DNA from 2 places in the Vagococcus jeotgali genome. Region 2 is predicted to be linked to the other one. Evidence: a T-box and tRNA genes for the amino acid it is inferred to sense, from the RefSeq annotation. Region 2 holds a T-box; the other holds one or more tRNA genes.
What was found. A T-box is a leader RNA that pairs with one kind of tRNA and senses whether it is charged. The one in region 2 lies ahead of leuS (leucine--tRNA ligase), so its partner is inferred to be a tRNA-Leu.
Positions count from the first base shown of each region.

Region 1: it encodes a tRNA-Leu, which carries the amino acid that the T-box ahead of leuS (leucine--tRNA ligase) is inferred to sense. The anticodon was not compared.

Region 1 is NZ_CP142146.1:1,670,687-1,678,598, forward strand. It holds gene VSF34_RS08275 (methionine ABC transporter permease) at 1-11, opposite strand, end outside; gene VSF34_RS08280 (ATP-binding cassette domain-containing protein) at 17-736, opposite strand; gene VSF34_RS08285 (Cof-type HAD-IIB family hydrolase) at 954-1,796, opposite strand; gene VSF34_RS08290 (DUF72 domain-containing protein) at 1,811-2,638, opposite strand; tRNA gene VSF34_RS08295 (tRNA-Leu) at 2,713-2,798, opposite strand; gene VSF34_RS08300 (SprT family protein) at 2,846-3,280, opposite strand; gene VSF34_RS08305 (Tex family protein) at 3,298-5,475, opposite strand; gene VSF34_RS08310 (coiled-coil domain-containing protein) at 5,495-7,552, opposite strand; gene VSF34_RS08315 (DUF1149 family protein) at 7,690-7,912, opposite strand, start outside.
Region 2 is NZ_CP142146.1:1,951,776-1,959,687, forward strand. It holds gene VSF34_RS09650 (pseudouridine synthase) at 1-628, opposite strand, end outside; gene VSF34_RS09655 (putative polysaccharide biosynthesis protein) at 700-2,346, opposite strand; gene leuS (leucine--tRNA ligase) at 2,457-4,871, opposite strand; T-box leader at 4,936-5,131, opposite strand; gene VSF34_RS09665 (LysM peptidoglycan-binding domain-containing protein) at 5,172-7,912, opposite strand, start outside.

The DNA.
Region 1 (7,912 bases), 280 kb from region 2:
TAATGACTCATGTTACTCATGTTTCTAATCTCCTAATGGCTTTTTCTTTATACGTCTCAGTTAGTGTATCTAGACTTGACTGGTTTACTTGAATATCAGCTACCAGATTCCCCTTATCTAACACTAAACATCTCTCACATAAATATTTCACACTATCTAACTCATGACTGATAAAACAAATAGTTGGTTGATAATCTTGATGAACTTCTTTTATTAGTTCTAAAATTAAATGAGTTGTGTGATCATCCAAAGCACTTGTCGCCTCGTCTAGTAGTATTAACTTAGGTTTGTTTACTAAAGCCCTAGCAACTGCCACACGTTGTTTTTGACCACCACTCAATTGGGATGGGTATTTTTCTTGATACTCTAGTAGACCTACTTTATCTAACCATCTACAAGCCTTTGTTTTATCCTTATCTCCTAATAATTTAAGAGGTAAGAAAATATTTTCTAAAACAGTTAAATTATTTAATAAGTGATAATCTTGAAAAATCATGCCAATGTCATGTTTTACTTTTCTTATTTGATTTTTTGGTAATGTCGAGACCTCTTTATCTGCCATTATGATGTTGCCCTGATCAGGAACTTCAGTTAGATTGAGTAACTTAAGTAACGTTGATTTACCAGAACCACTTTGTCCAACAATACCCACTAGTTGTCCAGAGGGGATTTCAACTGAGATATCATTTAATAAAAATGATTCATAATACTTACTGACATGTTCTAGTTTTATCATGATTATCCCCTATTTTGATTGTTTTTTTTCACATATGTGTTATTTTTTTATTTATTGTCGACAGGCATAATAGTAGCCCCTAGCTACCTAAATAGCAATGCAATCAAAAAAAGTAAGAGAAACAGTCACAACTGATTCCCTTACTTTTTGTGAAAAATCTTTATTTAACAGTATTTAACAACTTTTTATCTCTTTGAAATAGAAACAATTTTGTTTTTTATTTTATTTTTTGACCAATTAAATGCTGTTTAGCTAACATGTAATAAATACCATCCTCATCATTACTACCTGCTACCTCATCTGCTAATACCTTGACTTGCTCAGGAGAGTTCCCCATCGCAATACCTAAACCAACACCTCTTAGCATCTCTACGTCATTAAAGTTATCTCCAAAAGCCATGGTTTCAGATAATTCAATACCAAAATACTCAACCATTTTTTCAATGCCTTTTAGTTTAGACCCACCTTTTGGAATAATATCTACAGAAAAAGGATTAGACCTTGTAATCGTACAAGTTGGAAATTCTTTTTCAAGAGTTGCTTGCTCTTCTAGCGGACTTTTCATCACCACTTGATAAATAGGTTGATCAAAAATCGGTAAATCTATAAATAAATCAGCACTTGGATATAAATTAGCACCTTTGTCAGCAATTTTAAACATGGTTGATTTTGATACCACATGAGTTAAGGCATTTATCCACTTTTTTTGCCCAATTTTCATAGATTCACTACCATAAAACGTTTTTCTTCCACCAAAAATCATCTGTTTGTCTTCTAAATCACCATATATAGCCAAATCTTTTACTGTATCAGTTGGAAAAGGATTTTGATAAATTCCTTTATCGTGTGAAAAAACTAATTGACCATTAAATAACACATAACCATCTAAATCTAATTCACCAACTAAACTATCAATACTCATTGGTCCTCTACCTGAGGCGATGAAACATTTGATACCATTTTTTCTTAAGTCTTTGATTCCCTGAATAGTTAGTGGTGATAATGTCCCTTTACTTGTTAATAACGTCCCATCAATATCAAAAAAAACTGCTTTAATCATCCTACTCCCTCTTTCTAAAATAATGTTGTTTGACTCGGATTTAATCCTATATAATCAATATTTAGCATCTCTTTAAATAATAAAGCATTTGGTGCAGCATCTCCTGCTGAATTATTATTAAAAATAACAACTTTATTTTTCCCTGGTAAATCAGATACCTCTTGAGCTAACTGGCTTAATTCAGCTGAGTTATAACAATATAAGTTTCTTTTCTTACGCCAATCTAAATCTTCTGTTGTCCAGTGTGCTTTTTGTCTACCATGTAATCTAACATAAACTAAAGACTCACTAGTCACTTCTTTTAAAAAAGGAACAGAATGAATTGGCACTTGGGGCTCATCTACAATAACCAAAGATAAATGATGATCCCTCATAAACTGTAACATCTTGTCTTGAAAGTCTGCTTGATACCAACTATCACTTCTAAGTTCAATGGCTAAGGGTAAGCCGAGAAAACGTTGGCGTAACCTTCTTAAATAATCAACATTTTCTTTTGTACAAGTAAAATAACTAGAGAATTGACATAAAATAGCTTCTAAACGATTAGTGTCAACTAAGGGTGAGATAAACTCAAAAAAAGCCTGATCCATATCTTCTTCACTTTGATAATAATCTTCCCAATTAGCATGTTTGGTCATGGCTTTAAATGCTTTAACGATAAATTTAAATTCGCTAGGTGTCTCTTGAACCCATTTTTTGCTCACTGATTTGGGCTTTATCCCGTAAAACGATGTATTCATCTCCACCACAGGAAAAACAGATGCGTACTCACCTAGTGTTAATTTATTTTTATTTAGTAATGATCCATGCTCGTTAAACGACGTTAATCCTATTTTTATCACAATAACCCTCTCTTTTACTTATTACTTTATAATAAAAAAGTGCTAGGTTACTAAATCACCTGACACTTTTTTGATGCGAAAAAAGGGATTCGAACCCTCACAGAGAATACTCTCCACAAGGCCCTCAACCTTGCGCGTCTGCCAGTTCCGCCATTTTCGCTTCTCTAATAAATAGTTTAACATAAATTGCTCAATCTATCTCGTTTGCTACCTGTAAGCTAGTTTACCACCACAACGACACCGATATCTTTCTAAATTCATCCGTTTCTGACGATAAAAAGTATGATGACAATCTAAGCATTCTATCTGATACTTTTTTTTATCCTTAGTTAAAGGAGGTGTAAAACGCGATCCACCTGTTTTAGCAAGTAATTCTTTGAACGCTCTATCCTTGTGTTGAAATCCTTTATCTTCTAAATGTAAATGATAGTGACATAATTCATGCTTTATAATACTAATTAGAACTGCTTCATCATAAACAGCTAATATTTTAGGATTAAAATCTAACTGGTGAGTAGATAAATGATACCTCCCACCAGTTGTTTTTAATCGCTTATTAAAGGTTGCAAGATGCAAAAAGGGTTTATGAAAATAATTCAAAGAAATGTTTTCGACTAGATGTTGTAATTCCTCATTTGTCACACTCACACCCTCCTAAATTATTTGTTTTTTGGTTCAATCATAGATAGTGAAATACGTTGTTTTGAAACATCAACATCAATAATCCAAACATGAACCACATCTCCAACAGCTACTGCATCTGTTGGGTGTTTGATGTAGGATTCACTTAATCTTGAAATATGAACTAAACCATCTTGTTTTACCCCAATATCAACAAATGCCCCAAAATCAACAACATTACGTACCGTACCATCCAATTCCATTCCAGGAACTAAATCTTTCAAGTTCATAATATCTTTTCTTAAGATAGGAGCATCTAACTCATCACGCATATCTCTACCTGGCTGTCTTAGAGCATCTAAGATATCTGTTAGGGTTTCTGAGCCAACGTCTAGAGTCTTACTCATCTCCTCAATAGAAACATGTGCTAGATGCTGATTAACCTCTTCTGTACCTAGTGCATCTAAAGAAAAGTTTAATTCTTTAGCCAAAGCTTTCACTAAAGGATAACTTTCTGGATGAATCCCTGTATTATCTAACATGTTTTTAGCATCAGGAATACGTAAGAAGCCCACTGCCTGCTCATAAGCTTTTGGTCCTAAGCGAGGCACTTTTTTAAGTTCTGAACGACTATTAAACACACCATTTTCTTCACGATAAATCACGACATTTTTAGCAGTCGTTTTATTAAGTCCTGCCACATGTTGAAGTAGCTGAGCACTAGCTGTATTGACATTAACACCTACTTGGTTAACTACCATCTCAACTACAAAATCTAGTTGCTCACTTAAACGTTTTTGTGCTACATCGTGTTGATATTGACCCACACCGACTGCTTTTGGATCAATTTTTACTAATTCAGCTAAAGGATCTTGTAATCTACGACCAATACTAACAGCACTTCGCTCTTCAACTTGTAAACTAGGAAACTCATCCCGAGCTATGTCACTAGCAGAATAGACAGATGCACCTGCTTCACTCACTATGACATAAAAAACTTCTTGCCCTATCTCTTTTAATGTTTCAGCAACAAAAGATTCAGACTCACGACTAGCTGTCCCATTACCAATAGCTATCATTTCAACTTGATACTCTTTAATTAATTTAATTAATTCTTCTTTAGCTTCTAGCTGCTTTGTAGCATTAGCTGGTTTATGTGGATAGATTACTTGTACTGCTAGTAACTTACCTGTTTCATCTACTACTGCTAATTTACAACCAGTTCGATAAGCTGGATCAAAACCTAGTACAATTTTTCCTTTTAAAGGCGGTTGTAACAATAAATTTTTCAAGTTCTCACCAAATATTGAAATAGCTTGTTCATCAGCTATTTCTGTTAAGTCATTACGAATATCACGCTCAACTGAAGGACCTATAAAACGTTTGTAGCTATCCTCATATGCTTGACGGATAATCGGTGTTGCAATACTTGCCTCACTCTTAATAACATGGCGCTCAAAGTATTGATTCACTCGGTTTTGATCAAATTCTATAGAGATTTTTAAGATACCTTCTTTTTCACCACGATTAGCAGCTAAAACTCTATGAGATGCCATTTTGTAAACTGGCTCACTAAAATCATAATACATAGAAAATATTTGTTTCTCATCTAGAGATTTATCTTTTTCAACTGCTCTAAAAATACCTGTTTTCTTCATCATATTTCTTAGCCATTCACGGTAACTTGGTTCATCACTAATCATCTCTGCGATTATTTCATGAGCACCTGCTAGTACATCTTCAGTTGAATGAACTTCTTTTGTCACATCAATGTATTCACTAGCTACCAGGTCAATATCTCCTGATTCTGGAAAAGTTAGTAACCAGTTGGCAAAGGGTTCTAGGCCACTTTCTTTTGCAATCGTCGCTTTAGTACGGCGTTTTTGCTTAAACGGGCGATATAAATCTTCCACTCGTTGCATTTTTTTAGCACTATTGATCTCTTTTTCTAACTCAGTTGTTAATTTCCCTTGTTCATCGATTAAACGAATCACTTCTTCTTTTCGCTTAACTAATCCTTTGATATAAGCATGACGTTCTTCTATTTCTCTAATCTGAACTTCATCCAAGCTACCTGTTTGCTCCTTACGGTAACGAGCAATAAAGGGGACTGTATTACCTTCAGCTAATAACTCTAAAACGGCGTGGATGTACTTAGGCTTAATACTATCCAGTTCTTTTTCTAGAATATGATTGACTTGTTTATCTTGGCTCATTAATTATTCGTCTCCTAATTTAAAAATACTGTTTTTTATTTGATGAAGCTTTTAAATAATATGTTTCTAAATAAACAGAAAGGGCACTATAAGCCTTTAATCTTAATTTAGCATCTTTTGGAAGTTGGACATATTTTTTGGAAAAAATTGGATGTTTGACAACACCTTGTAACTCATCCAAGAAATTATTTACATCAGAAATATATGGCTCACACCAATCTAAAAATACCACGTTAGTCTTATCCTTATGGACAGCCCTAACTTGTTGCCAGCGATATTCTAAAAACTTAAGTTCTGTATGACTTTGTTTGTATGACGTGATTTCCAGTTTCACATCAACACTTTCTGCTACATCTGAAGCTTTGAATAACCCTTCAATATCTGCCTCATCTTCTTTTTGATGATTGTATCCTGAGCTAAATAGTTCAGTCTGTTCTACTTGCATGACATAAGGGTCTTTTTCATAATACAAATCATCATCATCATAGGCAGGCTCTCTTGTTTCTTCTTCCTGTTGATACATATGAGAAATAAGGTGTTGGGCATCAAGCATTTCTTTTGCTTCAATCATTCCTGATATCTCTTTTTCTTCTTCTTTTGATTCTGTATCTGTTTTTGACATATTATACTCTAAAATATCAATAATAAATGCTTGTAAATCTTTTAATTCTTGATTTAGCTCGTCCATCTCTTGTGTTAAATCATTCATCTCTTCTTGATACAATTGACTATCTTTATTCAAACGCTTATTGTCTGTCTGCAACTGAGAAAAAGCCATTTTAAACTGGTTTACTTGCATCTGATAATGTTCTTGGCTTACTTGAAGTTTTTCTTCCAGTAATACAATCTGATTTTTAGCTGCCACTAACTCTTCTTGTTGCTCCACATAATTTTGTGCCTGACTAGAGTACTCCCCGACCATTTCTTTTGACTGGGAACGCTCATTTTCTAGCGTTTCTCGTAACGTTGTATAGTCTTTTTGGAGTTGAGCCATCTGCTCTTGTAACACGGCTTGTCTATCTGTTATATCTTTATTTTTATTGGTGATTCTCTCATCATGATACTCTTTCATCTGCTCAATATTTTGAGTTAGACGCTCATTCGTTTGAGATAGCTGTTCAATAGTCACCTCGTACTCATTAACTTGTTGGGTCAAATCTAAATTCTCCTGTTGATTAATAGCTAGAGCTTGTTCTAGCTCTTTTACCTTTTTATGATTATCAGGATGGCTTTGAAATTCTTTTAATCGATCACTAAGTTGACGATTTGCCCGGTCTAGTTGCTGATTTAACAAGTCTCTATATTCTAATCTCTTCTTAAAATATCGTGCTTGTTTTCGACGTTTATTTTTCTCACTTTCTACCTTTGTTTCAAAATGAGTAATAATTTTTTGAGCTTCTTTTACACTTTCTTTATACTCATCAAGCTCAACGCTATCTTTAGTCATTTGTTTTAGTCGCTCATAAAGTTCACTGTTTTCATTTTCTAAAGCAAAAAGCTGATCACTAATTTTAATATGTTCAGTGGAATTATTCTCAGTAGACCTCTCTAACATAACGTTTTGTTTTAATACTCGGTTTTCTAGCTCAATAATAGTATCTTGTTGCTCTTTTACTTGTTGACGTAATAACTCCATCATATGTTGGTCATCATTAGAAACTACTTGCTCTTCTACCTCTGTCAGTACTTTAGCTTGAGTAGGTACATTCTGATTAATACCAAGAGTACTCTCCCCAACCATATATTTAATGGTATCAAACAACATCTCCATCTCCATACTCGTTAATAACTCTTTTATTGAAAAAGTCACACATAAAACTGGATAATCTTTATCTGATAATGTATCAAAAGCTAAAATAATCTGGTAATCAGGTAAGTAGTGATTCCAATTACTTAAAAATAATTGATTATACCGATAGAAATTCTCCTTTGATTCCTTAGTAAAAGTCAATTCAAGTTGATTTAGTAAGGTGGGTATTTCCTGATTATTTTCTATGTACAACTGACTACTTTTATCTGGTTCGATTCTCTCTTTTTTAAATAAACGAATGTCTATTAATGTAAATTCATGATCCACTTTGATCACTTCCCTCCTTCTTATCACCATAAAAGGCTGACCTAAAAGTCAACCTTTTCATTTATTTACAAACTTTTTGTCATCAGGGTATCACACTTAAATAAATGGACTACCTATTCCTTTATTTTTTAAGCTGTTTAATTTTGTTGTGAAAAATTCAATTGAAGTCCTGGTTTATCTAAAGCAATCTCAGTCATATCATAAGTCAATCTTTCAATTAAAACAAATAAAGGACGCGCTAATTCATTTACCTCATCAGGTGTTAGATCTTCAATTTTTTCAATTTTACGACCAACAATTTGTACAAATTGAGCCACATCTCCTGAAATTTTAAAAACATCCATAGCAATATTAAACTCT
Region 2 (7,912 bases):
CAAGTCGATTTAACTCTAGAACTTCTTTACCTACAAAGTGCATCATGCGTTTGACTTGATGAAATTTACCTTCCACAACGGTAAGGTGAACCAAACTGGTCTCTGCTTCTTCATTAATCTCTATCACCGTTAGCTTAGCTGGCAAGCAAAACTCATCATCTAATTTGATTTTTCCTTCTTTAAATAGAGCGATATCATTTTCTGAAATCATACCTTGAACAAGCGCCTCGTAAATTTTTGGCACTTTTTTCTTTGGTGAGAGCAAATCATGAGCTAGTTTGCCGTCATTAGTTAGCAGCAGCAAACCTGTTGTGTCCTTATCCAGTCTACCTACTGGAAATAAATCCTTCACTAAATCTTTTTGATCAATCAAATCAATCACTGTTCTGTGACTCTCATCTACTGTGGCAGAAATCACCCCTTTTGGTTTATTTAACATATAATAGACAAACTTAGAATAAGTAATCTTCTCACCTGAAACGATAACCTCATCTACCTCTGGATTAATGTTAAACTTACCATCTTTTATCAGCTCTTTGTTAACAAAGCATATCTTCTTCTTTAATAGCTCTTTGACTTCTTTACGACTACCAAAACCTGTATGACTTAAAAATTTATCTAAACGCATTTACCTTACTCCTTATAAAAAGAGAGACTGACAAAAGTCAGCCTCTTCTTTAGTCAAGGTGTTAAACCTTGCTATTTTATTTTAAATTTGCGACGTAATTTCGCTGATTTAGGACCGATTAATTTATCAGCTAATTTGATTTTTAGAACCATGTAACCGTAAGAGACGACCCCTATAGCCACAGATACCATTATAATAATAAAGGCTTGAAATTTACGATCTGGATTTAAAAATAAGTACATCATATTTCTTGTGACAAATGTTAAAGCCATCATTATCAGACCAAGAATAGCAATTAGCAGTAAACGTCTACTTGTTAGGGAATAATCAAATTTTGAAATATTATGGACACTTTTTGTCATCAGTATCGCTGATACTCCAAGACCGATAGCTGTTGCAATCAGTGGGCCATATGTTTCAAACATCGCAATCATTGGGTATTGAATCAAAAGTTTAACAAGCAAACCAATACCAAGGAAAACAATCGCTTCCTTATTTCTATACAGCCCTTGAAGCGTTGTTGATATCAAAATGAAATATCCCATGACAAGTCCTACAAAACTAGCCTCTATTAATACACTCACACCTAGAGCATCTGGTTCATAAAACAAGGCATACATTGGTCTAGCAAGAACAATCATACCCAGTGTCGCAGGTACCATCACAAGCATTAATAGCTGAATATTTTCACTAACTTGCTTAGATAAACTTTCTGTGTCTTTCTTAGTATAAGCTTCTGTAACTAAAGGTAAACTAGTCATAGCCATCCCTGTTGCTAAAGATATAATAATCATCACAAGCTTATCAGGATTAGCACTAAAAATACTAAATAAAGATCCCAGTTGTTTATCCGAATAATTCGTCAGGCCTGACATAATCCGCTCAAAGGTGTATTGATCCACTAACTTAAATAACGTAATCGCTGATCCTACAATAATAAATGGAATGGCTTGTAAAATCATTTCTTTAATCAAACTATTGGCTGATATGTGAACCTCATTATTACTACTAGCAACTAATTTGTCCATCTCTGGTTTTTGCTTCATATAAAACCAAATTAAAGCCGCAAAAGCAGCCATCATTCCGATAAAGGCAGCAAATGTTGACTGAACTACTGCTGTCACGTAACTACCATCCATGACTTTAATAATAATAAAGGTCATCAGTAACATATAAAAGACTCTAGCAATTTGTTCTACAATTTGTGAGACAGCTGATGGCATCATATCTTGATTACCTTGGAAATAACCACGAATCACACTCATCATTGGAAAAACTAAAATCGCGACACTTAAAGCTCGCATAACAGGTATTAATTCTGGAGTCCCATCTGCTAAAATCGGGGCAATGATATACATGATTGCCGAGCAGAGAACACCAAATCCTCCCATAATAATCATAGTTCTCTTAAATAATTTCTTACTAATACCATATTCATTTAAGGAATTATAATAAGCAATTTGCTTAGCAATCGCTCCTGGAATACCAGCTGTTGCTATCATTAGAAATAAAGCATAAATATTATAACCTTTATTAAATAAAGCATTTGCTAAATTCCCATTTTCACCCATCCAGGCATACCAAGGAATGATATAGGCCGCACCTAATAGTCTTGAGAAGACATTACCAATTGTCATCCATAAGGAACCACGGACCATTTTTTCCTTTGCGTTCATTGTTTTACCCTGTTCATTATAAACAGTATCTTGATTTGGCATGTTATTTTAACCAACTTTCTTCAATTCATACTGTTTATAATTGTAGCGATTATTCAGGGGTTATGCAAATAATTTTGAAAAAATTTAAAAAATTAAATAGGTGATTCTTTTTAGTTAGCCACAATATTTACTAGTTTATTTGGTACCACAATAACTTTACGAATTGTTTTACCCTCAATTTGTGATACTACACCCTCATGTGCCATAGCAATAGCCTCTAACTCTTCTTTAGATAAATCACGTGCTACAACTTCTTTACCTCTAACTTTACCATTGACTTGGAAAATCACTTCAATTTCGTCCTCTATTAGAGCAGTCTCATCATAAGTCGGCCAAGCAACATAAGTTAAACTCTCATTATGACCCATGCGCTCCCATAATTCTTCAGAAATAAATGGTGCCACAGGAGCTAGTAATTGTAAGAATCCATTCATATACTCGACCGGTAAGCCGTTTGCTTTATACGCTTCATTAACAAAAGTCATTAGCTGAGAAATTGCCGTATTAAAATGTAGAACTTCATAATCTTCAGTTACTTTTTTCACAGTTTGATTGTAAACTTTCGTCAAGCTACCATCATTATGGTTAGTGATACGGTCACGTAATTTACCATCTTCATCAATAAACAAACGCCATACTCTATCTAAGAATTTTCGACTACCTTCTAAGCCTTTTTCACTCCAAGCAATCGAACCATCTAGTGGTCCCATAAACATTTCATAAAGACGTAGTGTATCTGCGCCATGTTCTTTCACTATATCATCAGGGTTTACAACATTCCCTTTAGATTTAGACATCTTCTCGTTATTCTCACCTAGAATCATACCTTGATTATATAATGTTTGGAATGGCTCTTTCGTATCTACTACACCGATATCATATAAGAATTTATGCCAGAAACGAGCATATAATAAATGTAGTACCGCATGCTCTGCTCCCCCTAAGTAAATATCAACAGGCATCCATTCTTTAATTTTTTCTGGATCTGCCAGAGCTTCATCATTATGTGGGTCAATAAATCTTAAGTAATACCATGAACTACCTGCCCACTGAGGCATTGTATTTGTTTCACGGCGACCTTTCATACCTGTTTTCTCATCAACAACTTCAATCCACTCTGTCATATTAGCTAAAGGAGATTCTCCTGTACCACTTGGCTTAATGTCATTTGATTTTGGTAAAATAAGTGGTAATTCTTCTTCAGGCACAGCCGTCATCGTACCATCTTCCCAGTGAATAATTGGGATTGGCTCACCCCAGTAACGTTGACGAGAGAATAACCAGTCACGCAAACGATAACTTGTTTTCTTCTCACCAATACCATTTTCTTCAAGCCATGTAATCATGGCATTAATCGCATCTTCTTTGTTCATACCATCTAAAAAGTCAGAGTTAATATGAACACCATCTTCAGTGAATGCTTCCTCTTCAACATTACCCCCTTCTAAAACTGGAATAATATCTAAATTAAATTCTTTGGCAAATTCATAATCACGCTCATCATGAGCTGGAACAGCCATAATCGCACCAGTTCCGTAAGTAGATAAGACATAATCTGCAATCCATATTGGCATCTCTTTACCATTTACTGGATTAACCGCGTAAGCTCCTGTAAACACACCTGTTTTTTCTTTAGATAATTCGGTACGGTCTAGATCTGTTTTCTTTTCAGCTTCTTTAATATAAGCTTCAACAGCTTCTCTTTGCTCATCTGTTACAATCTCTTTTACTAAAGGTAATTCTGGCGCCATAACAGCATAAGTTGCTCCAAACAAGGTATCAGGACGAGTCGTAAAGACTGTAAATTCTGAGTCAGTATCTTTTACTTTAAACTCAACATTAGCCCCTTCAGAGCGACCAATCCAGTTTCTTTGCATCTCTTTGATACTATCTGGCCAATCAATTAGTTCAAGATCATCAATCAAACGGTCTGCATAAGCTGTAATACGTAACATCCACTGCTTCATTGGGACACGGTAAACTGGATGGTCCCCGCGCTCACTTTTACCATCAATGACTTCTTCATTAGCTAAAACCGTTCCAAGTGCCGGACACCAGTTAACAGGCACTTCTGCTTCATAAGCCAAACCTTGTTCAAACATTTTGGCAAAAATCCACTGTGTCCATTTATAATATGACGGGTCAGTTGTGTTAATTTCACGGTCCCAATCAAAACTAAAACCTAACGCATCAAATTGACGTTTAAAGGTTTGAATATTTTTTGCTGTAAATTCAGCAGGGTCATTCCCAGTCTCTAAAGCATACTGCTCAGCTGGTAAACCAAATGCATCCCATCCCATTGGGTGAAGGACATTAAATCCTTGTGCACGCTTCATTCTTGATAACACATCAGTTGATGTATACCCTTTTGGATGTCCGACGTGTAGTCCTTGTCCTGAGGGGTATGGAAACATGTCTAGGGCATAAAATTTTGGTTTATCAGAATGTTCCTCTGTTTTAAATGTATCCTCTTTTTCCCAATATTGTTGCCATTTTTTCTCTACTTCTAAATGATTATAAGCCATTTGTTTTCCTCCTAAAATAGTTATAGATACATAAAAAACGCCCTACAAAAACAGATATCTGTTTTTATAGGACGCTGATTGACGTGGTACCACCTAATTTTGTGTTGCACATGCAACACCTCAACTCCAAATTTAACGAACTGGACATCCGACAAATAACGACTCAGAGCTAAGTTCAAATGTTTAGTCTATACGTTCACACCAACCACGTACTCTCTTAAAGACTGCTGATTTTACTACTTCTCTTTATTTGTATATCTATATTGACCATATCATAACAAAGACTATCATATTTGACAACTAACTTACTTGAATATTTTGTCCAATATAGATAATATCTCCTGGAATATTATTCCATTGTTTCAGTTGTTCAATACTTGCTTGGTAGCGTTGTGATAATGACCATAGTGTATCACCTTTTACTACCTTATGTCTTGTTCCTTGTCTAGTTGGTTTTGCTACTTGTTGATTCGTCGGTACTTTTAATGTTTGACCAACAAAAATTAAGGTACCAGATAGGTTATTTGCCTCTTGAATTGCCCCCACTGTTGTCTGGTTGTTTAAAGCAATACTATAAAGAGTATCCCCACTTTTAACTGTATATTGTAGTGTATTCATTGGTTTTGTACTAACTGGCTTAGCCACTGGTTTTTGACTGACTGGTTTTGAAGCCACAGTTTGCTGATTACCAATGTTTAATACTTGATCTACATAAATAATATCACTAGTTAAATTATTCCATCTCTTAATATCATTAATACTAACATTATATCTTAAACCAATCCCATATAATGTGTCCCCGCGGCGTACTTTATAAGTTGTTTGATTTGAACTATTAGCCGGTTGACTTGGTTTATTATTAACTGGTTTTGATACTGGTTGACTGACAGGTTTTGTATTAGTAGGTTTTGACACTGGCGTTTGAGTATTTCCACCTTTAACTACCAATTTTTGACCAATGTAGATGATATCTCCAGTTAAATTATTCCATGATTTTAATTGTGCCACACTCACATTATATTGTAATCCTATACCATATAATGTATCACCTTTTTTCACCGTATATGTCGCTGATGGTTTTGATTGCTGATGATTTTGACTAGGTTGAGTCGGTTTATTATTCACAGGTTTACTCACTGGTTTATTATTATTCGGTTTCGTTGTAGAACCTTGACTACTTCCACCTTTAATTACTAATTTTTGGCCAACATAAATCATATCACCTGTTAAGTTATTCCATGATTTTAACTGAGCCACACTCACACCATATGTTAAACCTATACCGTATAATGTGTCACCTTTTTTCACCATATATGTTGTAGTGTTTGTCTCTGGTTTTGGCTGATTTGGTTTTGGTTGGGCTGGTTTTGACTGATTCGGCTTATTAACAGGTGTTGTCACTGGTTTTTCTGGCTTTGGTGCTGGTTTAGCTGGTTTTTGATTAGTCGCCTCACCTTTAACAATCAATTTTTGACCAATATAGATGATGTCACTTGTTAAATTATTCCATGATTTTAATTGTGCCACACTCACATTATATTGTAATCCTATACCATATAATGTATCACCCTTTTTCACCGTATATGTCGCAGCATTTTTATCTGGCTTTGTGTTAATTGGTTTATTGTTATTATTTGGTTTATTAGCCGGTTTGTTAACTGGTTTATTATCAGGTTTACTTGTTTGCCCTCCACCTGGTGCATCATATTGTGTTAAATTATGAGTTTCAATCAAGCTATTTAATTTTGTATTATAGTTTGGATCTGTAGCATAACGTCCTGTTAACCAAGCGGTTGCATCACGGTAAGAATTTGTTCTAGACTTCCAAGCCCCTGCATAAAAATAATTTCCAGGAGAGAATGATGTTGTTTTTAATACATTCGCATTATCTTCAAATGATTCCTTATAAGAAGGATATTTTCTAAACTGATCATTAATTGTTACATATTGGCCATTATAAAACTCTTGAGTGGCCATTGTAACTGACTGACCGTTATAATTTCCTTTTATACCAAATAGATTATAATTAGGTGCTGAAGATAATGTACTGGTTCCGTAACCACTCTCTAGTATCGCTTGGGCAATCATGACTGAGGCATATAGATCATTTTGAGCAGCAACACCTTGGGCATGATAAGCTGTTTCTTCAATAAACTGGGCTTGAGGTATAGCAGCTCTTGCCATCATCGGTCCCACTGGTGCTGAAAAGAAAGCTGCTGGAGCCGTTACTTGCTTAGTTGCTCTAGGTTGAGCTTCTTGTGAAGACTTGGATTCAGTTTTAGCTAATTCTTCACTAGACTCTATTGTGACTTCTTCAGATGAATCAGTCGATTCACTGACTTCTGTTGACTCTTCTTCTTGACTAATTGATTCCTCAGAAACATCTGTCTCTTCACTTTCTTCTTTTGATGAGCTTTCTGTGGTTTCACTAGTTTCAGTACTCTCTGTTTCTTCTGATGATTCTTTAGAGTCGCTTGTAGACTCACTACTACTACTTTCTACCTGCTCTGTCTCTTCTTTTGATGCCTCAACTTCCACAACTGTAGAACTATCCACCTCATCTTTTGTAGCAGTATCACTTGTTGTTGCTTCTTCTACATCAGTTTGATCTGTTTCTTCTACAATCATATCTTCTTGTGAATCACTATCATCTTCAGAAGTATCATCTACCTCTTCAACTTGATCTGTTATTTCTGTACTGACATCTTCTGTCGTTTCTTCTACCTCAGAAGTATCATTTTCTTCATCACCCACTACTTCTTCTTGCTGAGTAATTGAGATAGTCTTATTTAAAATACTATCTCCTATAGATACAGCTACTGTCTGCTCACCTAGTGTGACTGATTTAAAAACAATAGGGACAACTAGTTTAGCTTTAGTAAACCCTGCTTCAGTAATGGTTAAGTGAAGCTGATTTAATTCTTTATCAACAACATAAACACCTATCTGTCTACCTGTTTCATCATTAATTTGGACTTTTGTCGCATCATCTACAATTGAAACATTAGGGGATAGCTGCACAATCGTATCTAACTCTTCTT